Regions from separate parts of the Methylopila henanensis genome, predicted to be linked through region 1. Evidence: riboswitches for the same ligand, from Rfam matches in the RefSeq annotation. Region 1 holds a riboswitch; each other region holds the start of a gene.

Evidence for each region. A riboswitch is a leader RNA that binds a small molecule or an ion and turns the genes downstream of it on or off. The one in region 1 is predicted to bind cobalamin.
Region 2: it holds a riboswitch for cobalamin, as region 1 does, so the genes downstream of both, ACFSCV_RS10420 (ribonucleoside-diphosphate reductase subunit alpha) here and ACFSCV_RS18925 (TonB-dependent receptor) in region 1, are expected to answer to the same signal.
Region 3: it holds a riboswitch for cobalamin, as region 1 does, so the genes downstream of both, ACFSCV_RS02550 (CbtB domain-containing protein) here and ACFSCV_RS18925 (TonB-dependent receptor) in region 1, are expected to answer to the same signal.

The regions. Positions count from the first base shown of each region.
Region 1 covers NZ_JBHUER010000014.1:47,085-57,285, forward strand. Annotated here, with positions in the region: gene ACFSCV_RS18925 (TonB-dependent receptor) at 1-2,049, opposite strand, end outside; cobalamin riboswitch at 2,166-2,368, opposite strand; gene ACFSCV_RS18930 (ferredoxin--NADP reductase) at 2,427-3,200, opposite strand; gene fdxA (ferredoxin FdxA) at 3,360-3,698, opposite strand; gene ACFSCV_RS18940 (ABC transporter ATP-binding protein) at 3,747-4,655, opposite strand; gene ACFSCV_RS18945 (ABC transporter permease) at 4,652-5,542, opposite strand; gene ACFSCV_RS18950 (nitrous oxide reductase accessory protein NosL) at 5,547-6,908, opposite strand; gene ACFSCV_RS18955 (Crp/Fnr family transcriptional regulator) at 7,330-8,124, opposite strand; gene ACFSCV_RS18960 (HEAT repeat domain-containing protein) at 8,372-9,334, opposite strand; gene ACFSCV_RS18965 (4Fe-4S dicluster domain-containing protein) at 9,471-9,704, opposite strand; gene ACFSCV_RS18970 (fumarate reductase/succinate dehydrogenase flavoprotein subunit) at 9,717-10,201, opposite strand, start outside.
Region 2 covers NZ_JBHUER010000007.1:135,403-145,603, forward strand. Annotated here, with positions in the region: gene ACFSCV_RS10405 (Rap1a/Tai family immunity protein) at 99-494, opposite strand; gene ACFSCV_RS10410 ((2Fe-2S) ferredoxin domain-containing protein) at 1,029-1,739, opposite strand; gene ACFSCV_RS10415 (ribonucleotide-diphosphate reductase subunit beta) at 2,049-3,167, opposite strand; gene ACFSCV_RS10420 (ribonucleoside-diphosphate reductase subunit alpha) at 3,246-6,119, opposite strand; cobalamin riboswitch at 6,240-6,448, opposite strand; gene ACFSCV_RS10425 (short-chain fatty acyl-CoA regulator family protein) at 6,593-8,014, opposite strand; gene aceA (isocitrate lyase) at 8,168-9,469, shown strand; gene ACFSCV_RS10435 (hypothetical protein) at 9,466-9,744, shown strand; gene prpC (bifunctional 2-methylcitrate synthase/citrate synthase) at 9,852-10,201, shown strand, end outside.
Region 3 covers NZ_JBHUER010000001.1:522,688-532,888, reverse strand. Annotated here, with positions in the region: gene ACFSCV_RS02580 (cobyric acid synthase) at 1-173, opposite strand, end outside; gene cobO (cob(I)yrinic acid a,c-diamide adenosyltransferase) at 190-792, opposite strand; gene cobN (cobaltochelatase subunit CobN) at 789-4,655, opposite strand; gene cobW (cobalamin biosynthesis protein CobW) at 4,681-5,721, opposite strand; gene cobU (bifunctional adenosylcobinamide kinase/adenosylcobinamide-phosphate guanylyltransferase) at 5,718-6,251, opposite strand; gene ACFSCV_RS02555 (CbtA family protein) at 6,248-7,006, opposite strand; gene ACFSCV_RS02550 (CbtB domain-containing protein) at 7,023-7,208, opposite strand; cobalamin riboswitch at 7,244-7,442, opposite strand; gene ACFSCV_RS02545 (Zn-dependent hydrolase) at 7,521-8,771, opposite strand; gene ACFSCV_RS02540 (hypothetical protein) at 8,788-9,198, opposite strand; gene aptA (omega-aminotransferase AptA) at 9,200-10,201, opposite strand, start outside.

The DNA of each region.
Region 1 (10,201 bases):
GTAAGCCGGCCGTTTGTAGTCGTTGCTGGCCGAGGTGTAGGTCCTGCCGACGTATTGCAGGCCGGCTTGCGCCTTCCAGTTCTCCGCGAAGCGCCAGGTGGCCCAGACGTTGGCGAGCTTTTCCGGCACGGCGTTCGGCGTGTTGCCCTTATAGCTCAAGCCGCCCGCTCCAAAGAATTCGTCGTAGCGCGCGTCGAGGATCGTGCCGTTGGCGTCGACCCGCCAACCGTGGCCAAGCTCCACGCCGACGGAGGCTTCCACGCCGCGCGAGGACTGCTTGCCGATCTGCTCGGCGGGCGTGCCCGCGAGCGCGCCCGGTCTCGGCGCGAGCAGGTCTTTCTTCTCGATGTAGAAGGCCGACAGCGTCCACTCGAAGCGGTCGTCCCACAGGCTCTGCTTTACGCCGGCTTCGACCTGCCGACCCTTGGAGAGCTTGAAATCGGACTGCGCCGGCGTCAGCGACAGCAGCGAGTTCACCGGGTCGGCGGCTTCCGAATACTGGGCGTAGAAAGCAAGGTTCTTCACAGGCTCGTAGACCGCGCCGACGCGCCAGGAGATCGAGTCCAGCGTCGGGTTGGCCTTAAGGCCCGTGCGGAGATTGCGATAGTCGATCTCCGGGTGGTCGTAACGCAGGCCCGCCACCAGCGAGAGCTGGTCGGTGAGCTTCAGCCGGTCGTCGAACGAGAGCGAGTACTGGGTCGTGGTGGCGCGATATTCGCGGCCATAGGAGCTCGTGGAACCGTACTCGCCCGGATCGAAGCCCTTCGGCGGCAGCGGCGGATTCACGGCCGGATCGCCATAGCCTCCATTGTTCAGGCGACTGAACCTGAACCGGTTGACGTCGAAGCCGATCGTCGCCTCGTTCGCCATGCCGAACAACTCGCTGCGAACGGTGGCGTCGGCCCGCGCGCCAATCTGCTCCTGCTCTTGCTTGATGGCGATATAGTCGGAACGGTTGATCTGACCATCCGGAAACAGCGGGGAGGCTGACGCCGACCACCTGTAACTTTCCGCGTTGCGCCAGAACCGGTTGCTGACCACGCTGTAGGCGGTCGCCCGCAGCGTCACCGTCTCGTTCGGCGTCCACTCCGCCTTGAGCTGGGTGATGTTGTCGTTGAAGCGGATGACGCCGTCGCGGACGTTGTAGTTCTCGCCGATCCAGTCCTTCTCCACATTGCCGGCGCCCTTCAGCGGCGTGCCGAAATAGCGGCTCGGCTGGTTGTGGCCGCCGTCATGACTGAGCGTGACGGAGAGCTCGTCGGTCGGCCGCCAGTTCAGCGCGCCGGAGAAGGCGAGGTTCTTGTAGTCGCCCCGGTCCATCCAGCCGTCGCCGCGGCTGGCGGCCACGTCGAAGCTGTAGGCGAATTTCTCATTGATCGGTCCCGCGCTGCCGGCGGCGAGGCCGACCTGCCCGTCCGTGCCCACCACCGCGCGGGCCTCGTTGCGGCGCTCGTCGGTGAGCGGCTTCTTCGGGATGATGTTGATGGCGCCGCCGATGGCGCCCTCGCCGTAGAGCACCGAGGCCGGGCCGCGCAGCACCTCGATCCGGTCCACCGTCCAGGTGTCGAACGGGAAGGTGACGGTCCCGTTGCCGGGGTAGAGCCGCACGCCGTCATAGAGCGTCGTGACCGAGTTCACGCCGGTGAAGCCACGCGACGAGTAGGCTCCGAAGCCGTTGCCGGGCGTGCCGATGAAGCTGAAGCCGGCGGCGTTCTGCGTCACGGCTTCGGCGATGGAGGACTGGCCGCGGTCGCGGACCACGTCGCCGGAGACCACGTCGACGCTCGCGGGCGTCTCCAAGGGGGTGAGATCGAGGCGGCTGCCGGCGCCGGTCGACACGGTGAGGTTCGGCCCGGGCGCGAGGCGTCGGGCTTCGCCGGAGACGTTGATCTCATCGAGCGCAACGACGCCTTCGGAAGCCTCCGCGAAGGCGGGGAGGGCGGCGCTCAGGACGAGAAGCGAGGCGCCCCCAAGCGCCGAGCTGAGCGTGCGGGAGGGCGAGGCGCGTCGGAACGCGGCCCCGGACGTCAGGGAAGGAAAGGTCGACAATGCGAAGCTCCGGGCGACGGCAGTGGCTCGTCACCGCGAACGAAGCTTCCCGGAGCCGTGCAAAGACGCACGGAGCCGTTCCGCACCCATCAGGACACCCCGCCCGATGTGCTCGCGTGTGACCACGGCTGACGGCAGGTCTCCTGGCTCACGGGTCGTCGTCCTGTCGTCGCCTTCCCGGGTCCGGAAAACCCAGTGGCTGAGATGACGATGGACTCGCCGCTTACAGTTGCGGGGGCAGCCGCGGATTCGAACGTCGAGACGTCCTCACCGCGTTCCCTTTTGATCCCCGAGGGGAACCGTCGCCGCCACGGTTACGACGCATTTCGGCGCGGCGCAATGCGGCCTTTCGGGCGCCTGCGACGGCGCCCGGGCCGTCACTTCTCGGCGAAGGCCTTCTCGATCACGAAATGGCCGGCCTCGCCGTGGTTGCCTTCCTCGTAGCCGCCGTCGACCAAGAGCTGGCGGGTGTCGCGGATCATGTCGGGCGAACCGCACAGCATGAAGCGGTCGTCGTCCCTGTTCATCGCCGGCAGGCCGATGTCCTCGAACAGCTTGCCCGACGCCATCAGGTCGGTGATGCGGCCGCGGTTGCGGAACGGCTCGCGGGTGACGGTCGGGTAGTAGATCAGGCCGGCGGAGATCATCTCGCCGAGCAGCTCGTCCTTGGGCAGGGTTTCGGTGATGGTCTCGCCGTAAGCGAGTTCGTTCACCTGCCGGCAGCCGTGGACGAGCACGACCTTCTCGAAGCGCTCATAGGCCTCCGGATCCTTGATGATCGACAGGAAGGGGGCGAGGCCGGTGCCGGTGCCGAGCAGATAGAGGTTCCGGCCCGGCAGCAGGTTGTCGAGCACGAGGGTGCCGGTTGGCTTGCGGCCGACGAGGATCGGATCGCCCACTTTCAGGTGCTGCAGCCGCGAGGTCAGCGGCCCGTCCGGCACCTTGATCGAGAAGAACTCGAGCTCCTCGTCGTAGTTCGCCGAGACGACGGAATAGGCGCGCACCAGCGGCCGGCCCTCGACCTCGAGGCCGATCATCGTGAACTCGCCATTCCGGAACCGGAACGACGGATCGCGCGTGGTGCGGAACGAGAACAGCGTGTCCGTCCAGTGCCGGACATGGGTCACGCGCTCTTCGAGATATTTGCTCATCGGCGGGAGGTCCTTCGGTCAGACGCTGCGTCGGCCGCTGGTTCCGCCGTCATGCCCGGCGCAGCCGGGTATCCACGACTTAAGACACGCTGCGGCTACGAGAAGAAAGTCGTGGATGCCCGCGAAGGCGGGCATGACGGCCGTGGATCGGCGTCGCAGTCACGCCGCCGCGGGGTCGGCGTGGCCGAAGGTCGACTCAAGCTTGCCGGCGCGGCCATCCCATTCGGGGGCGTCGGCGGGGGGATCGCTCTTCTCGGTCACGTTCGGCCACAGCGCGGCGTATTTCGCGTTGAACGCGACCCAGCCCTCGAGGTTCGGCTCGGTGTCGGCCTTGATCGCCTCGGCCGGGCATTCCGGCTCGCAGACGCCGCAGTCGATGCATTCGTCGGGCGAGATCACCAGCATGGTCTCGCCCATGTAGAAGCAGTCGACCGGGCAGACCTCCACGCAGTCGGTGTACTTGCAGCGGATGCAGTTCTCCGTGACGACATAGGTCATCGTCGGCGTTTCCTTCGGGTGATGCGGGGAGCGGGCGTCGACGGCGCGTCAGAGCGCGCTGGCGATGTCCTGGCCCTCGAAATTGGCGGCGAGGCCCTTCATGGCGTCCTCGTTGATCTCGCCGCCCATGGCCTTGAGGCTTTCCTCGCGGATCAGCGACATCAGCCCCCGGCGCAGCGCCAGGAACTCCGACGACATGATCAGCGCGGGCTCGCGCGGGCGCGGCAGCGGCACCGCGACCTCCGCCTTGATGGCGCCGGGCCGGGCGGTCATGACGTAGACCCGGTCCGACAGGAAGATCGCCTCGTCGATGTCGTGGGTGACGAACAGCACCGAGATTTTCAGCCGCTGCCACATGTTGGTGAGGATCTGCTGCATGATCAGCCGCGTCTGCGCGTCGAGCGCGCCGAAGGGCTCGTCGAGCAGCAGGATGCGCGGGCCGGTGGCGAGCGCCCGCACGATGCCGACGCGCTGCTTCATGCCGCCGGAGAGCGCGTCCGGATACTGGTTCTCGAACTGCGACAGGCCCGCGAGGCCGAGCAGGGTGCGCGCCTGCCGCGCGCGTTCGGCGCGGTCGATCCCCTTCATCTTGAGGCCGAACTCGACGTTCTCGCGCACCGTCTTCCAGGGGAACAGCGAGTACTGCTGGAAGATCATGCCGCGGTCGGCGCCGGGGCCGTCGATCGGCTTGCCGTCGACGGCGACCGTGCCCGAGGTCGGCTTCAGGAAGCCGGCGAGCGCGTTCAGCATCGTGGACTTGCCGCAGCCGGACGGGCCAATGATCGACACGAACTCGCCGGGCTCGACGGTGAGCGACACGCCGGAGACGGCGTCGGTCGCGCCGGCGGCGGTCTCGTAGCGCAGGCCGAAGTCGCGGATCTCGATCCGGCCTCGGGTCGGGGCGGCCTCGCGCGGCGTTTCCATCGTCATGGGGCGCTTCAGGGGGATCGCGGTCATCGGGCGGCGCTCCAGGGCATGACGAGGCGGCCGACCATGCGGATCGCCCAGCTCGAGGCGAGGCCGAGCGCTCCGATCGAGATCATGCCGAGCGCGATGTCCGAATACTGCACCAGGCTGTAGGCCTCCCACGTGAAGTAGCCGATGCCGAACTGGCCCGAGATCATCTCGGCCGCGATCAGCGACACCCACGCGACGCCCATGCCGACGGTGAGGCCGGTGAAGATCTGCGGCAGCGTCGCCGGCAGATAGACCTCGCGGAACAGCGCGATCTCCTTGGCGCCGAGGCAGCGCGCGGCACGCACCAGCACGGGATCGACCGTCGCCATGCCGTGCAGCGTGTTGAGCAGGATGGGGAAGAACGAGCCGAGGAAGGTGATGAACACGATCGACTCCTCGTTCGAGGGCCAGAGCATGATCGCCATCGGCACCCAGGCGATCGCCGGGATCGGCCGCAGCACCTCGGCGACGGGGAAGACCAGCTCCTTCAGCAGCCGGAACCGGCCCATCAGCAGCCCGAGCGGGATCGCGACCGCCGCGGCGATGAGGAAGCCGTAGAGGATGCGCCGGCAGCTCATGTAGACGTGGTCGAAGAAGGCGGAGCTTGCCAGAGCCGTCCGCGCGCTCGCCAGCACGTCGGCGGGCGAGGGCACGTTCATGAAGCGGACGTAGATGTTGACGCGATAGGTCGTCAGCAGGTGCCAGGCCAGCACGAACAGCGCGAGCGAGAGCACGCTCAGCGCCGCCGAGCGCAGCGGCAGGCGGGAGAACCGGCTCCGGCGCGGCGCGGCGGGCGCGCCCCGCCCGGGCGCCGCGCCGGAGCGCGGAGAGGCCGGAGCCGGCGCGGGAGTCCGCTCCAGCGGGGTGGGGAGCGTCGCGCCGGCCATGGCCTCAGCCCCGCGCGGCTGCGGCGAGCGCGTCGTCGAAGGTGACGACCTTGCCGCCCGAGGACGCCGCGAAGGCGTCGGCGTCCTGCTTCAGCATGAAGGGCGCGAGCTCCTTCTTGTCGCCCACGACATAGAACGCCTTGTCCGCGAACAGCTTGATGCCGCGCGCCGTGTCGAAGACGTAGGCGACGTTGATCGCCGTCCCCTTCGCCTTGTAGTCCTGCAGCGCGCCGAGCGTGCACGAGGCGCTGGAGAACGGCAGGATGTCGCCGTCCTTCACCCAGATCTCGCCGGCCTTGCGCGGCTCCGCGATCGCGGTCTTGCAGAAGGCGTCCTCGCCCTTGACCTCGTAGTTCGCCGTGCTCTTGACCTCGGCGTCGTAGTCGAGGCCGCGGGCCTTGTAGGCGGCGCGGATGTAGCCGTCGTTGACCCAGGGGTCGACGTCGAACTCCGACTTGATGCGGTCGAGGCTTTGCAGGACCTTCACGTCCTCCTTCGCGGCGTCGATCAGCGGGGCCTTAAGGGTCGGGTCGAGCGTCATGATCCCGCCGGGTCCGAGGAAGATGTAGACCACCTCCTTGTCGGTCCCGGTCCATTCCGAGATTTTCTCGGCGGCCCGCTTCGGGTCTTCCTTGACCCAGGCGTTGGCGTCGAGCACCGCCTGCAGATAGGCGTTGACGATCTCAGGGTGCTTCTCGGCGAAGTCGGTGCGCACGACCACGCCGTGCCAGGTCGGCAGGTTGGTCTGCACGCCGTCGAACACCTTGCGGGCGAAGCCTCGGAACGGCAGCAACTCGGCGAAGGGCACGAAGTCGGCGTGGGCGTCGATCTTCTTTTCCTTGAGGTTGGTCGTGCCGACTTCGGGGCTCTGGCTGACGAGCTGGAAGAAGTCCTTCGGCAGCTTGGCGTCCTGCATCGCCTTCAGCACCATGCCGTGGGCGGCGGAGCCGAAGGGCACGCTGACGACCTTCCCCTTGAGGTCCTCCAGCGCGAAGTAGGGCGAGTCGTTGTGGACCACGACGCCGTTGCCCGAGCCATAGATGTTGTAGGCGGCGACCGCGATGAGCTGCGACTTCGACTCCGGATTGTTCTGGAAGGTGTAGCCGTTCACCACCAGCGGATAGTCTCCCATCCCGCCGAACTGCAGCTTGTTGGCCATCATGCCGTTGGTGACGGGCGGGCCGGAGGTGAAGTTCTGCCAGTCGAGCTTGATCTCGACGCCTTCATACTTGCCGCCCTTGGGCAGATGCTTCTCGAGCAGGCCGAGCTTGCGGATCACGACGCCGGTCGTGACCGTGTTGGTGGTGGTGTCCTGCGTCCCGATGCCGACGGTGATGGTCTCGGCTCGGGCGGGGCCCGACGCCATGAGGCCAGCCGTGGCGGCGAGCGCCGTGAGGGAGATTGCGCACCGCGCACGCTTGACTGCCGACATCGCCCACCTCGCTTCGAAGAACCAAGCGTCCAATCAGGACCGACGCCTAGGATCATCGAAGCGACAGGCGGCCGCTTCAAACGGAGAGGCCGTGCGCTGGTGGATTAGTTGCCAAAAAAGAAGGCCTGCCGATCTGAGCGGCAGGCCTTTGCTTTGGTGCGCGGCGAATGGGCGGCGGGGCGCCGAGAGCGTGAACGCTTCGGGTGGGTTGAGCCGGCGCGTGACCGGTAAGACTGGACCAAGGGCGTCATGCCTGGCGGAGCCGGGCATCCACGACTTGTTGGGGCGTTGCATCCACGCCTAAGGCGTGGATGCCCGCGAAAGCGCGGGCATGACGCCGTGGTTCATCACGTCCTTAAGCGTCGCCGCTGCTGCGCATCTGGGACAGCACGTCCGGCCGGCGGATCAGGATGTCCGAGCGCCGCGCCTCGACCACGCCGCGCTCGGCGAGCCGCTTCAGGCTGATGGTGACCCACTGCCGGGTGGCGCCGACGAGATGGGCGAGGTCGGCATGGGTGAAGCTCGCCGCGATCAGGACGCCGTCGTCGTCCGGAACGCCGTAGAGATCGGCGAGGTGGAGCAGCAGATGGGCCAGCCGCTCAGTGATCGAACGGGTGCCGAGCATCTGCGCCATGGTCGAATAGCACTTGCCCTTGAACACGAGCCCGTCGATCAGCCCGATCGCGAGCGCGGGAATCTGGGTCGCGAGGTCGCGAAGGGCTGCGCCCGGCAGGTGGACGACGCTCGAATTGCTCGCGGCCATGCCGGACCAGACGTGTGGCGCGCCGCCGAACACCTCCGGTCCGCCGACGAAGTTGCCCGGATACCAGTAGGCGAGCGTGATCTCGCGGCCGGAGGGGGCGGCGTAGAACACGCGGATGCGGCCGCTCTCGATCAGGTAGATGCCGTCATGGGGCGAGCCCTGGCTGAACAGCGTGCCGCCGCGGTAGAGCACGCGCTTGCGGCCGCGCTCCAGCACCTTGCGGCGCTCGCCCTCGGTCAGGCCTTCGAGCAGCGGGCGCTGACGTTGCGCGCCGGGCGTCGTCGTCTGCGCCTCGCCGTCGGACAGCAGCAGCGCGGCGGCGGGCGCGGCGATCGCGGGATGAGCGGACTGGAGAGGGGGCCAGGCTACGGCCGTCGATGGTTGCACGTCACCGTCCTCCGAAACCCGAATTCGCACTGCAGCAAAACACGGAATGATTCCAATTCAAAGCTTCAAAGTCGTGCAGACTGAGCGCAATTGCGGCGCTTCGCCTTCGGCGGAGCGCCTTCAATATATCAAATAAATAGATTGAGTCATTTTAATTCCGGGCAGGCGCGCTCCAACGCAAAACGCGCCGGCGAGGGCCGGCGCGTTCGTCGTTTCGAGAAGGGGAGGAGCGCCCTGCGGCGACCGGTCAGAGCGCCGCGTGGCAGCGTCCCAGCGCCCAGCGGATCATCTTGCGCACGTCCGGATCGGGGTCGTCCATGGCGCGTTCGAGCGCCGGGATCGCCGCAGGCGAGGCGATCTCGCCAAGGGCCGCGGCGGCCTCCTTGCGCAGGTTCGGGATGTCGCTGTCGAGCAGGGGCCCGAGCGCGTCGACCGCGCTCTCGGCCTTCAGCCGGCCGAGGGCGTTGGCGGCCTTGATCCGCACCTGCCAGACGTCGTCGCTAAGCGCGTCGATCAGCGCGACGGTCGCCTCGGGCAGCCGGATCTTGGCGGCGGAGACGGCGGCCTCCTCGCGCACCTGCCAGTGCGGGTCGGACAGGCCCGCGACCAGCGTCGAGGCACCGGGGCCGCCCGGACGGACGAACACGAGCGCGGACATGGTGGCGCGGCGCACCGTCGGGTCCTCGTCGGACGCGGTCGCGATCAGCGCGGGCATCGCCTGCTCGGCTTTCAGCCAGCCGATGACGCCGAGGCCCTCGCGGCGCACCTCCGGGGCCGGGTTGCGCAGAGCCTTGAGCGCCGCCGCGAGCGCGTCCGGCAGCGTCAGCTCGCGCAGGGCCCGGAGCGCCGCCGCCTGCACGAACGGATCGGAATGCTCGGCGCGCTCGATCAACAGCGGGCCGCAGGACGGCTCCTTCTTGTCGGCGAGCGACTCCGCCGCCGACATGCGGACGGCCTCGTCCGGGTCCTCGAGCGAGCCGACCAGGCCCTCGACGACCTCCGGACCGTCATGCTCGTCGAGCGCCTTGGCGGCGGCGGCGCGCACCTCCGGGTCGGGATCGCCCAGCCCCTTCAGCAGCAGCACGATCGCTTCCGGGCCGACCTGCTCCGCAAGCTCCATCATGGCGACGCGCCGGACGCCGGCGTCCGGATCGGCCGCGCGCTCCTTCAGGTCGTCGAGGTCGTCGTCGAAATCGTCGAAAACGGGCATGAATTCGAACTCCGATGGTTCGGCGAAGCTCTCCGCCGTCATGCCCGGCGAAGCCGGGCACCCACGACCTTGGGGTCGAGCGCCGCCCCGGCCAAGTCGTGGATACCCGCCCTGCGGGCGGGCATGACGAGGGGCTTCAGCGCAGCAGGTACGGGATGTTGACCTTGACCGCGCCGGTCGGGCAGTCGGCCTCGCAGGGCATGCAGTACCAGCACTCGTCGTACTTCATGAACGCCTTCTTCCGCCCCTCGTCGATCGCGAGGATGTCGAGCGGGCACACGTCGACGCAGACGGTGCAGCCCTTCTCGGCGATGCATTTGGCGTCGTCGATGACGACCGCGGCGCTCTTGGCGTGGGTGATGATCGGCATGGCTCTGTCTCCTCACTCGGCCGCGGCCGGCGTCTTCACGCGGAGCTGGTGGTAGGCGGCCATCTCGTCGGCCTCGACGGGCACGATGTACGGGTCGACCGCGCGCTTGGCGTGGGCCATTTGGCCGTTCTCGTCCTTGTAGAGGGCGGTGTGGCAGAACCACTCGTCGTCGTTGGTCTCGGGGTGATCGACGCGCAGGTGGTAGAAGCCCCAGCGGCTTTCGGTGCGGTAGAGCGAGGCCGCCGCCGCCATGTCGGCGCAGTCGAGGATGGTCTGCATCTCGAGCGCGCGCAGCAGCTCGTGCGGGTCGCGGGCGCAGAGCGCCGAGAGGTCGTCGCGGATCTCGGCGAAGCGGCGCTGGCCGATCCGCATCTTGGCGGTCACCTTCGGCGGCTCGAGATAGTCGTTCACCAGCCGGCGGGTCTTGAACTCCATCTCGTGCGGCGTCAGCCCGTCCTCGCGCCGGGTCGGCGCCAACACGCGCTCCTTCTCGGCGG
Region 2 (10,201 bases), on a different contig from region 1:
CCCCCGAACGACTCTGAAGAGAAAGTTTTTCAGAACCGAAATAATCTTACATCCTATACGGGGCCATTTAGAAGGTGCGTGAAACGAGAAAACTCGCCTTAATCCGGTGGACAGGGAAAAACAGCGGCCAGCCCCTCGATCACCAATGTCGACGCTCTTTCTTTAAGGCGCTCAGGCGTGACGCTCCGAAGATGCGTGTATACGCGGTCTGTAAGCTCATGGGGGAGGACCGATCCGGCGCCACACCACGCGGTCCCGCTGGTGGCGTCCGCCACTCCGGCTATGTAAGCGTTACCGCGGGCCGCCGACGTGATCCGGCCAGCCTCACTCTGCAGGGCGCCGTCATCGAGCTTCCCTTCGAGCGCCTTGATCAGCTCCGTCCCGGTGATCATCCAGTCGGGGGCCGCATCGTCGCCCGGTTCTGCCGATGCGACATTGGTGGCCAAGACCATCGACAGCATCGCCGCGGGAAGAGGCGCCAAAAATCCCCACATCGCTGTCCACTCCGTTGATCAGGCCGTCCACCGACGAGAACAGATTCGGGCGGTCGCCCAAACACGGCCGATGGCGGCCGATCTCGAAGGGATTGCTCGTGAGGAGACGCCCGGAAGCGGGTTTCTCAAACGTTTGCAAAGGGTCACGAGCGGGCGTTCGGCTATGAGCTTTCGCGCCGACTTGAGCGGAGGCTCTGATCTCGTATTCGCAGAGGATCAGAGGCGCTGGGCCATCCGAGACTTTCCCGCGCTCGTAGGTTCCATGAGGTAGCTGCGTGATCCTGCATACGATCAAGGTCGCTGGGACCACTTTCCTACTTTCTACGGCTGACTTCGTTAGCTGATTTTGACCCGTAGCAGTCACGCGTTCCGTCCGCTTTCAAGCCGATCCTTTGCCGCTCTGCGGGCGACAAGACGCCTACGGACGAACTGCCCCAGAATCCGAGGTTTCCGCGTCTTCGATCCGCGCACGACCACGAAGAGCTGGTCGTCGCGCAAAGGCCACGGCAGCGCTTTGGCCTCGACCCATGGGCCCTAATCCAGGTCCCGAATGCAGAAGTCCTGCACAATCTCGTCGCCAATCAGGTGTTCGGCGACGATGCGGTCGAGCGCCTGAGGGTCGAGGCGACCGTACCAAACGCCGTCCGGATGGACGGTCATCACCGGGCCGAGATTACACGGAAACTGACACGAGCTTCGCGCACAAAGCACCCGACGCGGTCCCCGCACTAAGCCGTGCTCGCGCCTCATCAGATCCCTGAGCCTCTGGTAGAGTGGCTCAGCGCCGCGGTGAAGGCAGCGCGCGCCGGTGCAGAAGAATATCTGCCGGCCGTGTCGTGGAATCTCCGACCAGCCGGGCTTGCCCATGCTTGGCGCCGCTCCGCCGACATCCGCCGCGTCGGCGCTTTCGAGCGATCTTGCCGCAAGGTCCGCCAGGTCGACGAAACACTCCACCGCCGCCGCGATCGTCACCCGGGGCGCGGTCGAGCGTTCCGACCTCCAAGCGCTCAGCGCGCCGGGCAACCACGTCGCGATGCTGGGATCCGTCGGGATCATGCAGGGCACCACGACGGCTTCCGCGATCCCGCTGTCCGCCAGCCGGCCGAGAACCTCCGGGAGAGACGGGCCGCTGAGGTCGGCGAAAGCACAGGCGACCTGCCGTGAAGGGGCGCCGGCGCGCAGACGGTCCACGATCCCCTGAAGCCGCTGACGGCTGTCGAAGGACGCGCGGCCGTAGAGGATCACCGCCCGGTCAGGCGCCTCGGTGACAACGTCAGCCATCATACGCTCCTCGTCCGCCCGGCGATGTCCGGCGGCGTCCGCTCCGCGCGTTCCTCGCCGCAAGGGCGCCGCGTCGTTTGTCCGGCTCGCCGGCCGGCGGGCTGATCCTTCGGAGGAGATCGCAAGCCCCCGCTTGGAAAGGACGCCGCGAGGTCGCGATCACCCAGTTCTGGTAGGACGTATCCAGGGGAGCAGGTGGCGACGGACGCGGAGACGGCGGCGAACCGCCCTCTGCGCGTCGAAGCAGAGCGCCCTGTAGAAACTCCGCGCCGGTCAGTCCCACGCCAGAGCGCCGCCGTTCTGGTATTCGATGACGCGGGTCTCGAAGAAGTTTTTCTCCTTCTTGAGATCCATCGCCTCCGACATCCAGGGGAACGGATTCTCGACCGCCTCGAACGCCGGCGACAGGCCGAGCTGAGCGCAGCGGCGGTTGGCGATGAAGCGCATGTACTGCTCGCTCGACGCGGCGTTCAGCCCAAGGAAGCCGTTCGGCATGGTGTCGCGCCCATAGGCCGCCTCCAGATCGGCCGCCTCGCGCAGCATCCTGCGCACCTCGTCCTGGAACGCCGCCGTCCACAGATGCGGGTTCTCCGCCTTGATCTGGTTGATGACGTCGACGCCGAAATTCAGGTGAATGCTCTCGTCGCGCAGGATGTACTGGTACTGCTCGGCGATGCCGACCATCTTGTTGCGCCGGCCGAGCGACAGGATCTGGGCGAAGCCCGTATAGAACCACATACCTTCGAACACGACGTAGAAGGCGACGAGATCGCGCAGGAACGCGGTGTCGGCCGCGGGCGTGCCGGTGCGGAAGTCCGGATCGTCGAGATGCTGGGTGTGCTTCAGCGCCCAGGCGGCCTTGTCGGTGATCGACGGCACCTCGCGGTACATGTTGAAGAGCTCGCCCTCGTCGAGGCCGAGGCTCTCCACGATGTATTGGAACGTGTGGGTGTGGACCGCTTCCTCGAAGGCCTGCCGCAGGAGGTATTGGCGGCATTCCGGATTGGTGAGGTGGCGGTAGATCGCCAGCACGATGTTGTTGGCGACGAGGCTCTCCGACGCCGCGAAGAAGCCGAGGTTCCGCTTGACCATGCGGCGCTCGTCCTCGGTCAGCCCGTCGCGCGACTTCCAGAGCGCGATGTCGGCCTGCATCGAGACTTCCGTGGGCATCCAGTGGTTGTTGCAGCCCGCGAGGTACTTCTCCCATGCCCACTTGTACTTGAGCGGCAGAAGCTGGTTCACGTCGGCGCGGCAGTTGATCATCCGCTTCTCGTCGACCGAGACGCGGCCGCCCGAGCGGTCGATCGCGCCGAGGCCGGTCGGATCGGCGGCGATCTGAGGGAGCGGGATAGTGCGTGCGGGTGTGGCGGAGGGTTCGGACCAGTCGAGCATCACGGACGTCCTTGAGACGGGAATTGAATGGTTGGGGCGACGCCAGCGCCGGAGCGGCTGGCTGCGGTGCTCGGCCGCCTACTGGCAGGCCTCGCAGGTGGGGTCGTCCATCGAGCAGACCGTCCCTTCCGGGACCATGATCGGCTGCGCCGCGACGCTCGACGACGTTACGGCGTTGAGCCGACCGTCGACGCCCTTGAGCGTGGATTTCTCCACATGCGTCGCCGAGCGGGAGCGCAGGTAGTAGGTCGTCTTGAGACCCCGCCTCCACGCCAGCCGATAGAGCGCGTCGAGCGCCTTGCCCGAGGGGCTCGCGATGTAGAGGTTGAGCGACTGCGCCTGGTCGATCCACTTCTGGCGACGCGACGCCGCCTCGATCAGCCATGAGGCGTCGATCTCGAAGGCCGTGGCGTAGAGCGCCTTGAGGTCGTCGGGCGCGCGGTCGATCGCCGAGAGGCTTCCGTCGAAGTATTTGAGGTCCGAGACCATCACCTCGTCCCAGAGGCCTCGCGCCTTCAGGTCATGGACGAGCCGCGCGTTCACCACCGTGAAGTCGCCGGACATGTTCGATTTGACGAAGAGGTTCTGGTAGGCGGGCTCGATCGACTGCGACACGCCGCAGATGTTCGAGATGGTCGCGGTCGGCGCGATCGCCATGCAGTTCGAGTTGCGCATGCCGATGGTCTTCACCCGCTCGCGCAAGCCCTCCCAGTCGAGCGTCGCCGAGCGGTTCATCTCGAGGCCGCCGCGGGCGTCGGCGAGCAGCTCGATCGAGTCGATCGGCAGGATCCCCTTCGACCAGAGCGAGCCCTCGAAGCTCGGGTAGCGGCCGCGCTCGGCGGCGAGATCGACCGAGGCCGAGATCGCGTGGAAGCTCAGCGCCTCCATGCTCTCGTCGGCGAACGTCACCGCGCCCTCGGAGGCGTAAGGAATGCGCAGCGTCTGCAGCGCGTCCTGGAAGCCCATGATCCCGAGGCCGACCGGGCGGTGGCGCAGGTTCGAGCGGCGCGCCTCGGGGATCGTGTAGAAATTGATGTCGACGACGTTGTCGAGCATCCGCATCGCGGTCGCGACCGTCCGGGCTAGCTTCGCCACGTCGAGGCCGTCCGGCGTCACATGCGCCACGAGGTTGACCGAGCCCAGATTGCAGACCGCGACCTCGTCGTCTGAGGTGTTGAGCGTGATCTCGGTGCAGAGGTTCGAGGAGTGCACCACGCCGACATGGCCCTGAGGCGAGCGGATGTTGCAGGGGTCCTTGAACGTGATCCAGGGGTGGCCGGTCTCGAACAGCATGGTGAGCATGCGCCGCCACAGGTCGAGCGCCCGCATGGTCTTGTATACCTTGAGCTCGCCGCGCGCGGCCTTGGCCTCGTAGGCCTCGTAGGCGGCCTTGAACGCCGGGCCGTAGAGGTCGTGCAGGTCCGGAGTCTCATCGGGCGAGAACAGGGTCCACTGGCCGTCCACCTCGACGCGCTCGAGGAAGAGGTCCGGCACCCAGTTCGCGGTGTTCATGTCGTGGGTGCGGCGGCGGTCGTCGCCGGTGTTCTTCCGGAGGTCGAGGAACTCCTCGATGTCGACGTGCCACGTCTCGAGATAGGCACAGACCGCACCCTTGCGCTTGCCGCCCTGGTTGACCGCGATCGCGGTGTCGTTCGCCACTTTCAGGAACGGCACGACGCCCTGGCTCTCGCCATTGGTGCCCTTGATGTGCGCGCCGAGGCCGCGGACACGGCTCCAGTCGTTGCCGAGGCCGCCGGAATACTTGGCCAGCAGCGCGTTATCCTTCACGCCCTTGAAGATGCCGTCGAGGTCGTCGGCGATCGTGGTCAGGAAGCAGGACGAGAGCTGCGGCCGCGTCGTGCCGGAGTTGAACAGGGTCGGGGTCGAGGCCATGAAGTCGAAGCTCGACAGCAGGCCGTAGAACTCGATCGCGCGCGCCTCGCGATCAATCTCGCGAAGCGAAAGGCCCATGGCGACGCGCATGAAGAAGGCCTGCGGCAGTTCGATGCGCTTGCCCTTGGTGTGCAGAAAATAACGGTCGTACAGCGTCTGGAGGCCGAGGAACTGGAAGTCGAGGTCGCGCTCGGGCTTCAGCGCGGCGGCGAGCCGGGCGAGGTCGAATCGCTCGAGCTCGGCGTCGATCAGGCCGGCAACGACGCCCGCCTTGATGAAGGCCGGGAAGTAGTCGGGGTACGCCTCGGCCATGTCGGCCTGCGTGGCCGAGATCGCGCGGCCATGGACAGCCGACATTCCCTCGGTCCGCAGCATGTCGAGCAGCAGCCGGGCGCTGACATAGGCGTAGTTCGGCTCGGTCTCGACCAAGGTGCGGGCCGCCATCACGGGCGCCTGCTGAAGCTCGGTCGGCGAGACGCCGTCGTAGAGGTTGCGGCGCGTCTCGGCCGCGACGGTCTCGGCGGAGACGCCCTCCAGGCCTTCGCAGGCCTCGGCGATGATCAGCGCGAGGCGGCGTTCGTCGAGCGGGACAAGCGAGCCGTCGGCGTGCCGCACGTTGAGCGTCAGCGTCTCGGGCTTCGCCTTGCTCTTCGCCGCTTTCGCGCGCCGCTCCTCGGCGCGGGCCTCGCGGTAGAGCACGTAGGCGCGGGCGACCTTCTGGTGGCCGCCGCGCATCAGCGCGAGCTCGACCTGGTCCTGGATGTCCTCGATGTGGAGCGCGCGGTCGGCGTCGGCGCGCCGGGTGAGCGTCGCGACCACGTCCCCGGTCAGCTCCTCGACGGCTTCGTGGACCCGTCGCGAGGCGGCGGCCCCGGAGCCCTCGACGGCCAGAAACGCCTTGGTGACCGCGACCGCGATCTTGGAGCCGTCGAACGGCGTGACCGAACCGTTGCGGCGGATGACGTGGAACGCGGGCGCGGCGGCCTTTTCGGGCCGCTCGGCGTCGGTAAAGATCGGCGCGCCGGACGCGGCGCGATCCTGGGAGATGGAGAGAGACATCGGCTTCAGACCCCGAAAACCTGTTGGGGACGAGGCCAAGCGGACGCGAGAGGTCTTGAGGGATCCCGACGTGCGGGACGGCCGACCGCAAGCGATCCACCGGGACACCCCGCCCGAGGACGTTCTCATGCTGTCGGGGCAGGTCTCCTGGCTCGCGGGTCAGCGCCGTCGGTCCTGTCTTCCCGAGGCTCTCGCCCCAGTGATTTCAAATGGACCTTGGCTCGCCGCTTACAGTTGCGGGGGCAGCGCCGGCATCACCCGAAGGCTCACCGGCTTCCCTCTTAGCTCCCCCGCAACAGCGGAGGAGAACCTCGACACCATATGTAGCCGCTCGTTAACCTCTCCCGTCAACATGTAGTTCAAGCTATCCACAATGCAGCGCAGCCGCGGATGCGGCTCCGTCTCCGGCGTTAACCTCTCGTTCGTCGTGGTCTTCATCCACGCCATACGCACGCGCAGCCCGTAATGGCCGCTCAGCCCGACGCGTAGGGCGCGACGGTGCGGCTCGCCTCGTCGATGGCAAGCTTCCGGCCGAGCGGCGGAAAGGCACGCTGCGGGCACGCCGGCCTTTCGCAGACCTTGCACCCCGCCCCGATCGGCGTGGCCGCGTCGGGATCGGAGAGGTCGAGCCCCTTCGAATAGACGAGCCGGTCGGCGTGGCGGAGATCGCATCCAAGGCCGATCGCGAAGGTTTTGCGGATCGCGCCATAGCCCCCTGAACTTCGCCCGACGGTGCGGGCGATCCAGAGATAGGTCCTTCCGTCCGGCATGCGCGCGATCTGCGTCAGGATTCGTCCGGGTTGCGCGAACGCCTCGTAGACGTTCCAGAGTGGGCAGGCGCCGCCGACGCGCGAGAAATGGAAGTCCGTGGCGGACTGCCGCTTCGAGATGTTGCCGGCGCGATCAACACGCACGAACACGAAGGGCACGCCGCGCGCGTTCTGGCGCTGCAGCGTGCTGAGACGATGGCAGATCGTCTCGAACCCGACGCCGTAGCGCTCCGCTAACAGCTCGACGTCGTAACGCGCGGCCTCGGCCGCCTCCAGGAACGCGGCATAGGGCATGAGCACGGCGCCCGCGAAGTGATGCGCGAGCCCGATCCGCGCGAGCGCGTGCGTCTCGGGATCGCCCTTCGAGGCCTCCAACGCCAGCCGTTCGACGACATCTCCAAGTTCGAGATAGGCGAGTTGCGTCGCCATCTGGAACGCCTGCTGCCCCGGCCTGAGGCCGACCGTCAGGTGCAGGGCGTCGCCCGTCCGCCGGTAGAGCCGGCGGCGCTCGTCCTGAACGTCCGGGCCGCCGACGACGACGCGGACGCCGTGCCGCTCCTCCAGCAGCGCTGCCAAAGGCCCCGCGGCAGCGGCGCCAAGCGCGCCGCCGAATGCGATGGCGATCCGCTCGGCAGGCTCGTCGAGCTCCGCGAAATGGTTATGCCGCGCGTAGAAGAAGTCGCGCACCTGTTCATAGGGCGTCAGCGGCGCCAGCCCCGCCCCCTCGCCCCCCGGCAGAAGGCCCGCGGCGAGCGCTTCGGCCTGATCGACCGCCTGGCGGTAGCGCCGGTGGAGCGTGACGAGCGCGCGCCCGACCGCCGGCATGCTGGCCGCGAGTTCGCGGAGTTCGCTGACCGCGACCGTCTCCGTGATCGCGGGATCGGCGACGGCGTCCCGCAGGTCAGAGATCAGCCGAGCCTCGTCGTCCTCGGAGAACAGTTGCACGTCGACGCCGAAGACGGCGTTGAGCTTCAGCAGCACCGGCACCGTCAGCGGCCGCTGGTTGTTTTCGAGCTGGTTCAGATAGCTCGGCGAGAGTTCGAGCGCGCGGGCGAGCGCGACCTGCGTCATGCCCCGCTCCTCCCGCAGCCTCTTCAGCCGCACGCCCATGAAGGCTTTGCGCATTCGAACCTCACGTCCTTGTTCGCAAAATTTGCAAATTTGCTGCAAATCCTACGCTGATCTTCGCTTTTTCAGTCATTCCCTTGCGCATTTCGGTTGCGAATATTGCGTTCGTGACGACGGCGCAAGCGCGCCATTCGCGTGAGGAAGGATCCCATGTCCGTTTTTGAGAAGCTCGTCCCCAACACCCCCGCCGGCCGCTTCGACGGGATCGAGCGCCCCTATTCGCCGGCCGACGTGGAGCGCCTGCGTGGTTCACTTCAGGTCAACCACACCCTCGCGGTTTACGGCGCGAACCGGCTGTGGCGCATACTGAAGACGCAGCCCTACGTGCATTCGCTCGGAGCCGTCACCGGCAACCAGGCGATGCAGATGGTCCGCGCCGGGTTGAACGCGATCTACCTCTCCGGCTGGCAGGTCGCGGCCGACGCGAACGCCGCAGGCGCGATGTATCCCGACCAGAGCCTCTACCCCGCGAATTCCGGCCCGGAGCTGTGCCGGCGGATCAATCGCACGTTCCAGCGCGCCGATCAGATCGAACATTCCGAGGGCAAGAGCTCGGTCGACAGCTGGTTCGCCCCGATCGTGGCGGACGCGGAGGCCGGCTTCGGCGGCCCGCTCAATTCGTTCGAGATCATGAAGGCCTATATCGAGGCCGGCGCAGCGGGCGTCCATTTCGAGGACCAGCTCGCGTCCGAGAAGAAGTGCGGCCATCTCGGCGGCAAGGTGCTGATCCCGACCCAGGCGCACATCCGCAACCTCGTGGCGGCGCGCCTCGCCGCCGACGTGCTCGGCGTTCCGACGCTCGTCATGGCGCGCACCGACGCGGAGTCGGCGAAGCTCATCACCTCGGACGTCGACGAGCGCGACCGCCCGTTCATCGAAAAGGGCGAGCGCACGCCGGAGGGCTTCTACCGCTACAAATGCGGCGTCGAAGCCTGCATCCAGCGCGGCCTCGATTACGCGCCCTACGCGGATCTATTGTGGTGGGAGACCTCGAAGCCGAACCTCGAGGAGGCCCGGCTGTTCGCCGAAGCGATCCACGCCAAGTTCCCGGGCAAGCTGCTGTCCTACAACTGCTCGCCGTCGTTTAACTGGGAGCGGAACCTCGACCGCGACACGATCGCGAGCTTCCAGCGCGAACTCGGCGCCATGGGCTACAAGTTCCAGTTCGTGACGCTCGCCGGCTTCCACCAGCTCAACCACGGCATGTTCGAGCTCGCCCGGCGCTACGCCGACCGCGGCATGGCGGCCTATTCCGAGCTGCAGAACGCCGAGTTCGCCTCAGAGGCGAACGGCTACACCGCGACGCGCCACCAGCGCGAGGTCGGCACCGGCTATTTCGACGCCGTCTCGATGGCGATCACGGGCGGCGCCTCCTCGACCACGGCGATGGACCACTCGACCGAGACCGAGCAGTTCGAAGGCGGGGTCCGCGTTCAGGAGGCCGCGGAATGAGCGTCGATACGGTCGATTTCCTCGCGCCGACCGCCGTAGGTCCGACCCCTCCCGGTGAGTTCCGGAAGATCCGCCCCGTCGACGAGACCGAACAGGACCGGGCGCTCCGCCGTGTGGCGGACTCCGTCCATCGGCTCAACCTCGCGATCGTCAAGGCGGTCGAGTCCGGCCTCTCGGTCGAGCTCACCAGGGTGTCCCGCTACCATAACGGGACCGGAAGCTGGGGCGACCAGATGGTCCCCATGGTCCGCGAGGCGCCTCGCGACGGCCGCTAGGTTCCCGCGAACGACACGACAGCCGCCGGCCCATAGGCCGGCGGTCTTCGGCGCCTGGCCGGCGCACGCATCAAACCCGACCGCATTCGAAGTGGAGGAGACGCAAGATGGTCCTATCCCTCACTGAAGCCGCGCGCCCCGCGCCCAAGAAATCCGTCGCTCTGTCCGGCGTCGTCGCCGGCCGAACCGCCCTGTCGAGCGTCGGCGGGGCGGAACTCCGGTACCGCGGCTACGACGTCGTCGACCTCGCGACCGCCTGCGAGTTCGAGGAGGTCGCGCATCTGCTGATCTATGGCGCGCTGCCGACTGCCGCCGAGCTCGCCGACTACAAGGCGAGGCTGAAGGCCGCGCGCGGCCTGCCCGAAGCGGTGCGTCGCGCGCTCGAATCCCTTCCTGCGTCCGCCCATCCGATGGATGTGCTGCGCAGCGGCGTCTCGGCGCTCGGCTGCGTGCTGCC
Region 3 (10,201 bases), on a different contig from region 1:
CCGATCTCGCCGCCGTCGGCGGTGACGGCGGCGTTGTTCGACATGTTCTGCGGCTTGAAAGGCGCGACCTTCAGCCCCCGCCGCGCGAACAGCCGGCAAAGCCCCGCCACGATCAGCGACTTGCCGACGTTGGAGCCGGTGCCTTGGAACATGAGCGCGGGAACGGGCGGCATGGGTATCGTCCGCGGCTCAGAACTCGATGCCCGCCTGCGCCTTCACGCCGTCGCGGAACGGGTGCTTCACCTGGGTCATTTCGGTGACGAGGTCAGCCTGTTCGATCAGCTCGTCCTTGGCGTTGCGGCCGGTGACGACGACGTGGGTCCCCTCCGGCCGGGCGGCGATGGCCGACAGCACCTCGGCGAGGTCGAGATAGTCGTAGCGCAGCACGATGTTGAGCTCGTCGAGGATCACTAGCTTGACCTCGGGATCGGCGATGAAGCGCTTCGACATGTCCCAGGCCTCGCGGGCGGCGCGGATGTCGCGCTCCCGATCCTGCGTCTCCCAGGTGAAGCCCTCGCCCATGGCGTGGACCTCCACCTGATCGGGGAACTTGCGCAGCAGGTCGCGCTCGCCGCTTTCCCACGGGCCCTTGATGAACTGCACCACGCCCACCTTCTGCCCGTGGGCGATGGCGCGCATGGCCATGCCGAAGGCGGCGGTGGATTTGCCCTTGCCCTTGCCGGTGTGGACGATCAACAGGCCCTTCTCCACCTGACGCTCGGAGACGATCTTGTCCTGATGCTCCTTGCGCTTCTTCATCTTCTCCGCATGGCGGGCGGCGTCTTCGGTCATGGGATCGGCTCCGTCGTCAGGCTCAGAAGGTGGTTGTGAGCGCTGTTGCGCGTGGGGCGCCAGAAGCCCCGGCGCTCGGCGTCGAGGAAGGCGCGCGCCATGGCGGCGAGCGCGGCCGGGTTCGCCTCCGCGATGAAGCCTCTGGTGGCCTCGTCGGCGACATAAGCGTCGTAGAGCGCGTCGAATTGGTGGCTGCCGACCGTATCGGTGGTGGCGGCGAAGCCCGAAAGATTGGTCACCGTCGCCAGCATCTCGGCCGCGCCCTTGTGGCCGTGCTCGCGCATGGCGGCGATCCATTTGGGGTTCGTCGCGCGGGCGCGCATCACCAGCGCGATCTCGTCCTTCAGGGTGCGGACGACCGGCGTCGCCATGCGCGAGCTGTCGAGGTGATAAAGCGCGGGGGCCGAACCCCTGAGCGCTTCGATCGCGGCCGAAAGGCCGCCGGCGAACTCGTGCACGTCGTCCGAATCGAGCAGGTCGAATTCGCGCGCGTCCTGGCTCTGCACCACGCCGTCCACGTCGCGGGCCATGGCCTCCAGCGCGGCGCGGTCCGGCGCGCCCTCCACGCCTTGCGCATAGGCGAAGCCGCTTGCGGCGAGATAGGCGCGGCCGAGATCTTCGCGGGTCTCCCACGCGCCCTGATCCAGCAACGGCGCAAGCCCGGTACCATAGGCGCCGGGCCGTGCGCCGAACACGCTGTGGCCGGCGCGACCGGCGTCCGTCTCCGCCTTCAGCCGCGCCGCGACGGGGTTCGACTCTTCGTCCTCGGGCAAGGCGCCCACGAGGCGCACCGCCTCGTCGATCAGGTCGATCTGGAACGGGAAGGCGTCGCGGAAGAAGCCGGAGATGCGGAACAGCACGTCCACCCGCGGGCGCTTCAGTTCGGCAAGCGTCAAAGGGACCAGCCCCACGACCCGCGATGAGCCCGCCTCCCACTGCGGCGCGACGCCGAGCAGCGCGAGCGCCTGAGCGATGTCGTCGCCGCCGGTGCGCATGTTGGCGGTGCCCCAGGCGGAGAGCGCCAGCCGCTTCGGCCATTCGCCGTGGTCCTGATAGTGCCGGCGGCACAAGGTGTCGGCCGCAGCGCGGCCCAGCCGCCACGCGGCCTCCGTGGGGGCCGAGCGCGGATCGAGCGCGAAGAAGTTGCGGCCCGTGGGCAGCGCGTCGAGCCGGGCGCGGGTCGGCGCGCCGGAGGGGCCGGGCGCCACGAAGCGGCCGTCCAGCGCGCGCAGCAGTCCGTCGATCTCGGCCGCGCCTGAGACGTCGACGCGGGGCGCGACGACGGTCGCGAGTTCCTGGAGGACGGCGCGCGATCCCTCCCCTGGGACAGGGGAGGGTGGCCCGGCGAAGCCGGGCCGGGTGGGGAGGGCGTCGGGACGGCGCTCTACGCCCGCGGCCCCGCCCGACGCCGCCTGCTGCGGCGCCACCCTCCTCACGCCTTCGGCGTGAGGAGGGATCCCCGCGCTCGCCTCTACCAGCCTTAGCGCCAGAAGCTCCAGCCGCTCCAGCGTGTCGCCGGCGGTGCGCCACGGGTCGGTCGAGACCTCGACCAACGCGGCGGGGCGCGGGCCGTCCCAGCGCGCGGCGAGGTCGGCGCTGAGCGGGTCGAATCCGTCGAGCCCAAGATCGACGGCCAGCGCCCGCGTCAGCGAGGCGTCTTCGGGTCGTGGGCCGCGAGGCGCCCGCACCAGAGCCGCCAGCAGCTCCGATCGCTTCGCGCCCACAGGCGAGCGGCCGAACACGTGCAGCCCGTTGCGGACTTGCAGCTCCTTCACCTCGCACAGGAAGGCGTCGAGCTTGGTCAGGGCGTCGTCGGGATCGTCGGCGATGGAGAAGCCGCAGTCGCGGTCGAGCCCGAGGCTCGCGGCGCGGGCGAGGATCTCCTTCCCCAGCGTCGCCGCCCGGCGCGGGTCCAGCCCCTGCGCCTCGGCGTACTCGTCCACCAGCGTCTCCACCTCGCGCAAACCCGCGGTCCCTTCCGCGCGGGCGAGCGGCGGTGTCAGGTGGTCGACGATGACGGCCGAGGCTCGGCGCTTGGCGGCGGCGCCCTCGCCGGGATCGTTGACGATGAAGGGGTAGACATGGGGCAGGGGGCCGAGCGCCACCTCCGGCCCGCAGGCCGCCGACAGCGCCAGCGCCTTGCCCGGCAGCCATTCCAGGTTGCCGTGCTTGCCCACATGCACGACCGCCTGAACGCCGAAGGTCTCCCTGAGCCAGACGTAGAACGCCAGATGCCCGTGGGGCGGCGGCAGGTCGGGATCGTGATGCGCGGCCTTGGGGTCGAGATCGAAGCCTCGCGACGGCTGCACGCCGAGCATGATGTTTCCGTAAGCCCGCATCGCCAGCCGGAAGCCGCCCGCCTGCGCGTCGAAGCTCGGATCGGCCTCGGGCGCGCCCCAGCGCGCGATGATCTTCTCACGCGCGGCGGCGGGCAGGGCGGCGAGAAAGCGGGAGTAGGCGGCGAGGGGGAGAAGCTCGACGTCTCCGTCGCGCACCTCTCCCCGGCCGGGAGAGGTCGACGCGGCGTCCGGCGCGATCGAGGCCTGTAGCGCCGCGGTCATCTCGGCCACCACCGCCGCGCCGCTGTCCGGCGCGCCGTCGGCCGCGTAACCCGCGTCCCGCAACGCGCCGAGCAGGACGGCGGCGCTTTCGGGCGTGTCCAGGCCGACGCCGTTGGCGAGGCGGGCGGTTCCGGTCGGGTAATTGGCGAGAATCAGCGCCACCTTGCGCTTCTCCCGCGGCGTCGCCCGCAAGGCGGCCCAGTTGGCGGCGAGATCGGCCACGAAGGCGACGCGGTCCTCCGCCGCCTCGAAGGCCACGATCTCGGTCTCGGTGGCGGGATCGAACCGGCCGGCGGTCTTGAAGCCGATGGCGCGGGTGAAGATGCGGCCGTCGATCTCCGGCAACGCGACCGTCATGGCGAGGTCGCGCGCGCCCAGCCCCCGAGGCGAGGCCTCCCACGTCGGCCGGTCCATGCCGGCGAGCGCGACCTGCAGCACGGCTGTGTCGGCGGAATCGAGCGGCGAGCCCGCCCAGGCCGCGCCCGGCTTCGACACTGCGAAGGCGGTGGCGTTCAGCACCACCACGGGCCGCGCCGCGGCGAAAGTCTCGCGCACGAAGGCGGCGGCCGCGGCTTCTTTCAACGATGATACGAAGATCGGCAGCGGGCCGAGTCCGCGCGCGGCGAGCGCTTCAACCAGCGCGTCGATGGCCGCCACGTCTCCGGCCTGATACTGCGCGCGATAGAACACGATCGGCGCCGCATCGGCGCTCTCCGGCCAGCAGGCGCGGACGGCGTCAAGATCGGGCGCGGCGAGGCCGGGATAGTAGAGCCCGGCCGGGGGCGTTGGGATCGGCGCGGCGTCCGCAGGCGCTCCGTCGAGCCAGCGGGCGCAGGTCTGGAGCGCGGCGGCCAGATTGTCCGGACCGCCTTCCGACAGCAGGCGCCACAGCGTCTCCGCCTCGGCGGGCGGCACGGTGGAGCGCGCGATCAGCTCCGGATCGGCGTTGTGGCAGCCGGGCATGACCGCGAGCTTCACGCCATGACGCTTCGCCACCCGCACGGTTTCGTCGACGCCATAGGGCCAGTAGGCCGCGCCGCCCAGCAGCCGCAGCACCACGAGCTTCGAGCGGGCGATCGTCTTCTCCAGAAACAGGTCGACCGACATGTTGTGGCGCAGCTTCAGAAGGCTCGCCAGACGGAGCGTCGGCCCAGTTCCGCCCAGCGCCGCATGGGCGCGGGCGAGGCCTGCGATCTCCGTGTCGGCGGCGGACACGATCACCACGTCGGCCGGCGACAGGTCGAGATCGACCGCCTCCGTTCCGTCGCCGATCGGCTGTCCCTGGGCCTTCAGGAGATGCATTCGGTCACCTTCGCCGAAGCGGGCGTCATCCCGCCAGCGCGGCCTCGATCGCTGCTTGGTCGACGCCCTTCTCGGCGATCACCACTAGCCGGCCGCGGCGAGCTTCGCCGTCCTTCCACGGGCGGTCGAAATAGCTGTCGACGCGGGTTCCGACCGCCTGCACCACGAGGCGCGCGGCCTTGGCCGCCACCGGCACGAATCCCTTGATCCGCAACACGTCGTGGGCGTCGAGCACTTTGCGCACACGCGCCTCCATTTCGGCGACGTCGGCGGCTTCCGGCGTCTCGGCGATGAAGCTCACGAAGTCGTCGTGGTCGTGCTGGACCTCGCCCTCCATCTCGTGGGTGGTCGGGCGGCCGTCGATCTTGTCCTCGACGCCGGAGGCGATGCCCAGCAGCACGTCGGCGGAAATCTCGCCGTTCGCAGCGGAGACCACCCGCACGCCTGCGCTCGCATGCTCCAGAACCTGCGCCTTCACGGCGTCCGCGTCGTCGCCGGCGAGCAGATCGGCCTTGTGCAGCACGATCAGATCGGCGGCGCGCACCTGATCCTCGAAAAGCTCTTCGATGGGGTCCTCGTGATCGAGATTGGGATCGGCGGCGCGCTGGGCGGCCACCGCCTCCTCGTCATGGGCGAAGCGCCCGTCGCGCACGGCGGGGCCGTCGACCACGGTGACGACGCCGTCGACGGTGACCCGGGTCGCGATCTCCGGCCAGCGGAAGGCGCGCACCAGCGGCTGGGGCAACGCGAGGCCGGAGGTCTCGATCACGATGTGGTCGGGCGCTTCGGGCCTTGCGAGGATTTTTTCCATGGTGGGGACGAAGTCGTCGGCCACCGTGCAGCAGATGCAGCCGTTGGCGAGCTCGACGATGTCCTCCTCCCGGCAGGCGTCGCTTCCGCAGGCCTTCAGTACCTCGCCGTCGATGCCGACGTCGCCGAACTCATTGACGATCAGGGCGATCTTCCGGCCGCCGGCGTTCTGCAGCAGGTGGCGGATCAGCGTGGTCTTGCCGGCGCCGAGAAAACCGGTGACGACGGTGGCGGGTATCTTCTGCGGGGCGGTCATAGGGGCTCCTTCGGGAGCTTGAGATCGAGAGGCAGGCCAGCCGCCACCAGCGTCACGCGATCGGCGATCGCCGCCACGCGCTGGTTCAGCCGGCCCTGATGATCGCGGAACGCGCGGGCCAGCGCGTTTTCGGGCACGACGCCGTAGCCCACTTCGTTGGACACCAGAACGACGGGGCCGCGCGCCGCGGCGAGCGCCGAAAGCAGCCGGCCGGCCTCATGCTCCACATCAAGATCGGCCAGCATCATGTTGCTGAGCCAGAGCGTGAGGCAGTCCACCAGCACGACGCGGTCCGGGCCGGCTTCGGCCGCGACAGCCTCGGCGAGAGCGAGCGGCGCGTCCACGGTGCGCCAGTCGCGGTCGGCGCGGTCGGCCCGGTGCCGGGCGATGCGGTCGCGCATCTCGTCGTCGTAAGCCTCGGCCGTCGCCACATAGACGAGATCGAGACCGTGAACGGCGGCGAGGCCCTCGGCGAAGCGGCTCTTGCCCGAGCGCGCGCCGCCGAGGACGAGCGACAGCCGGACGGTCACGCTCCGCCGAAGCGCGGACGCAGCGCGCCCGCCAGCGTCCCGAGCGCGGCCCAGAACACGAAGCCGGTCACGATCACCGCCACCACGAAGTCGTGCTCCAGCTTACGCGGGATCGCCGGCGCCTCGTCGGCCTGGGGCGCGCCGATGACGTGGGGCGCGGCGATCAGGACGACGGCCAGGATGGCCAACACGGGCGAACGGCCGAAGGCGAGCAGCGCCAGACCGAGCGCGGTGGCGGCCACCGTGCCGATCCACCACAGCTGCCGGGCCTCCAGCGTCGCGCCGGCGACGCCAGGCGCCTCCGGCGGCAGGCCGATTGAGGGGGCCAGCGTGAAGGCGGCGAAGCCGGCGAGGCCCCAGAACAGGCCTTCGCGCCACGAGGTCAGGCCGCCCTTGAGCTCGCTCGCGGAGACGAGCAGCAGCGCGAAGCCGACCGCGCTCAGCACGTTGGCTGCGACGGTCCAGCCGAAGCGCTCGGCGCCGTCGGCGGGCTCCCAGGCGTCGGGATCGTGGGCGTGGGCCTCATGCGCTTCCTGCGCGGCGAGGTCGGCTTTAGCGGCGGCCAGATGGTCGTGCTCGCCGGAGGCTTCGTGGTCGTGCGGCTTGGGGGCCGAGGCCTCCTCGCGCCGGGACTCGAACGCTTCGGCCTGAACGATGAGCGGCTGGACGCTGAAATGCTGCACAAGGGTCAGCACCAGGCCGGAGCCGAGCCCAACCAGCGCCGCCACCAGAACGATGGTGCGGAAAAGGTTCACGATGTCGGCTCCGGCCTTAGTGGCAGGGGAAACCGATCGAGTGCCGGTGGTCGTGGGCCGCGTTGTGCGCCACGGCCATCTGGGCGAAGCCCGTTCCGCCGATGATGATCACGCCGAACAGGAAGGCGGCGACGATCGGGAACGCGCGCGATGAGACGCGCGCGGCGGGGGCGGCGGACGAACGGAGATCGGCGTGCGACATGGGTTCAAGCCTTTTCGTGCCCTCCCACCGAGGGCGTTGGCGTGGGCGCCGCGGCAGGTCTCCTGGCTTGCGGGTCGCAGCGACGCGCCGGCCTTCCCGGACGAGACGTCCAGTGGCGGAACTGGCGCGCCGCTCACCGCTCACAGTTGCGGGGGCAGCTCCGGATTCGGAGCCCATAACGCTCCCCACCGGATTCCCTCTGGTCCCGAAGGAGCCGAAGCGAACACCTGACGCGTAGCAGACGGCGGAGAGCGCGACAACGGAAAGCGCGGCGGCCGTTCGTAGGGTGGCTTCCTCCGGACGCGCGCCGTTTCAGCCGAACCGCCGGTCGTAGCGAAGGACGGCGTCGAGCAGCACCTGCGCGCCGGCGGCGCATTGCTCCAGCGTGGAGCTTTCGGCCTCGTTGTGGCTGATCCCGTCCTTGCAGGGCACGAAGATCATGGCGGTCGGCGCAACGCGGGCGACATAGGCGGCGTCATGTCCGGCGCCGGAGACCATCCGTCGGGAGCCCTGACCAAAGGCTTCTGCGGCCGCCTCAACCGCGGCCACGCATTCCGCGTCGAAGATCGTCGCCGGCTGGTCCCAGATGCGGACCGGCGCGCCTTCGAGGCCGAGGTCCGAGACGATCTCGGCGACCGCCGCCATGAGATCGCTTTCCATCGCGGCCACGTTTGCGTCGTCTGGCGACCGGAAGTCGACGGTGAGGAAGACCTCGCCCGGCGACACGTTGCGGGAGTTGGGCCGCACCTCCATCAGGCCGACCGTGCCGACGCAGTCCGGCCGCGCACGGCCGATGCGGTCGACGGCGGCGACGACGCGCGCCGCCCCCACCAGCGCGTCCCGGCGAAGCCGCATCGGCGTCGCGCCGGAATGGGCGTCCTGGCCGACAAGCGTCAGCTCGTACCAGCGGATGCCCTGAACCGCCTCGACGACGCCGATCATCTTGTCCTCGTCCTGGAGGATAGGGCCCTGCTCGATATGCAGTTCGAAGAAGGAAGAGAATTTCCGCGCTCCGCACGGCTCCTCGCCGCGATAGCCGATGCGGTCGAGCTCGGCCCCGAAGGTCGCGCCCTCGCGGTCCGTCTGGGCGAGCGCCGTCTCCTTCGCGATCGCGCCGGCGAAAACGCCGGAGGCGAGCATGGCGGGCGCGAATCGTGAGCCTTCCTCGTTGGTCCAGTTCACGAGCTCCAGCGGCGCGCTGGTCTCGTAGCCGGCGTCGTGCAGGGTGCGCAGAACCTCCAGTCCGGCCAGGACGCCGAGGACGCCGTCGAACTTGCCGCCGGTCGGCTGGGTGTCGAGATGCGAGCCGAAGGCGATCGGCGCGACGTCGTCGCGACGGCCGGACCGGCGGGCGAACATGTTGCCCATGTCGTCGATCGTCACAGTGCAGCCGAGCGCCTCGCAGGCCGCGCGGAACCAGTCGCGCACCTGCCGGTCCTCGTCCGTCAGCGTCAGCCGGCGCACGCCGCCCTTAGGCGTGCCGCCGAAGGCTGCGGTCTCGTGGATCGTCTCCCAGAGCCGCCGACCGTCGACGGCGAGGTTGTGGGTCGCGGGCGCTGCCATGAGAAGAGCCTTCGTATCAGTAGCCGAGCAGGGTCGCGGCGACGCCGACCGGCGAGGGCGAGAGGCCCCGGCCGACGGCGAGCGCTTCCCACAGGAACAGGACGAGCCCGATCGCGCCGAGAACCACGCCGACCCGGCGCAGCGCGTCGCCGACGCGGGTCGCGGCCGCGGACCTCGCGAGCATGATCACGGCGGCCGCGACCGCCGCGCCGATGAGCGCCACCACCGCCCAATACTGCGGATTGGCGGCGCCGCGGATCTGGGGGCTGTGGCCGAGACCGACCACGGACAGGGCGATCAGCGCGATGAAGCCGAGGCCCCAGCCGAAGAAGGCGGCGCGGCTCAGGGGGCGGTCCTCGTCCCTGCGGATCGGGCCTTCGTTCGGCGAAGGCTTGGCTTCCGCAGGACGCGCCGGGGGCATGGCCATGTCAGTCGATCTCGCGCAGCACGTCGGCGAGCGTCCCGACGAGCTCGTCGATCTGCGCCTCCGAGATGATCAGCGGCGGCGACATGGCGATGATGTCGCCGGTGGTGCGGATCATGATCCCTTTCTCGTAGGCTTTCAGGAACGCGGAGAAGGCGCGCTTGGTCGGCTGGCCCTCGATCGGCTCCAGCTCCACCGCGCCCACGAGGCCGATGTTGCGGATGTCGATGACGTGCGGCAGGCCCTTGAGCGCGTGCAGGGCGTCGGCGAAGCGCTCGCCGACCTCGCTGGCGCGGGTCAGCAGGCCTTCCTCCGCGTAGGTGTCGAGGGTCGCGAGGCCTGCGGCGCAGGCGAGCGGATGCGCCGAGTAGGTGTAGCCGTGGAACAGCTCGATGATGTGCTCGGGGCCGTTCATGAAGACGTCGTAGATCTTCGAGGACACGAACGCCGCGCCCATCGGCACCACGCCGTTGGTGATGCCCTTGGCGGTGACCATGATGTCCGGCGTCACGCCGAACCAGTCGGCCGCGAACGGCGCGCCGAGACGGCCGAAGCCGGTGATGACCTCGTCGAAGATCAGCAGCAGGCCGTGCTTGTCGCAGAGCGCCCGAAGCCGCTCGAGATAGCCCTTCGGCGGCAGCACCACGCCGGTCGATCCTGCGACCGGCTCCACGATGACGGCGGCGATGGTCGAGGCGTCGTGGAGCGCGACGAGGCGTTCGAGGTCGTCGGCGAGCTCGGCGCCGTGCTCCGGGATCCCGCGCGACCAGGCGTTGCGCTCGCGGTCGTAGGTGTGGCGCAGGTGGTCGGTTCCGGGCAGGCCGGGACCGAAGGTCTTGCGATTGGTGACGATGCCGCCGACCGAGATGCCGCCGAAGCCCACGCCGTGATAGCCGCGCTCGCGCCCGATCAGCCGGAAGCGGCCGCCTTCTCCGCGCGCCTTCTGGTAGGCGAGGGCGATCTTGAGCGCGGTGTCGACCGCCTCGGAGCCCGAGTTGGTGAAGAA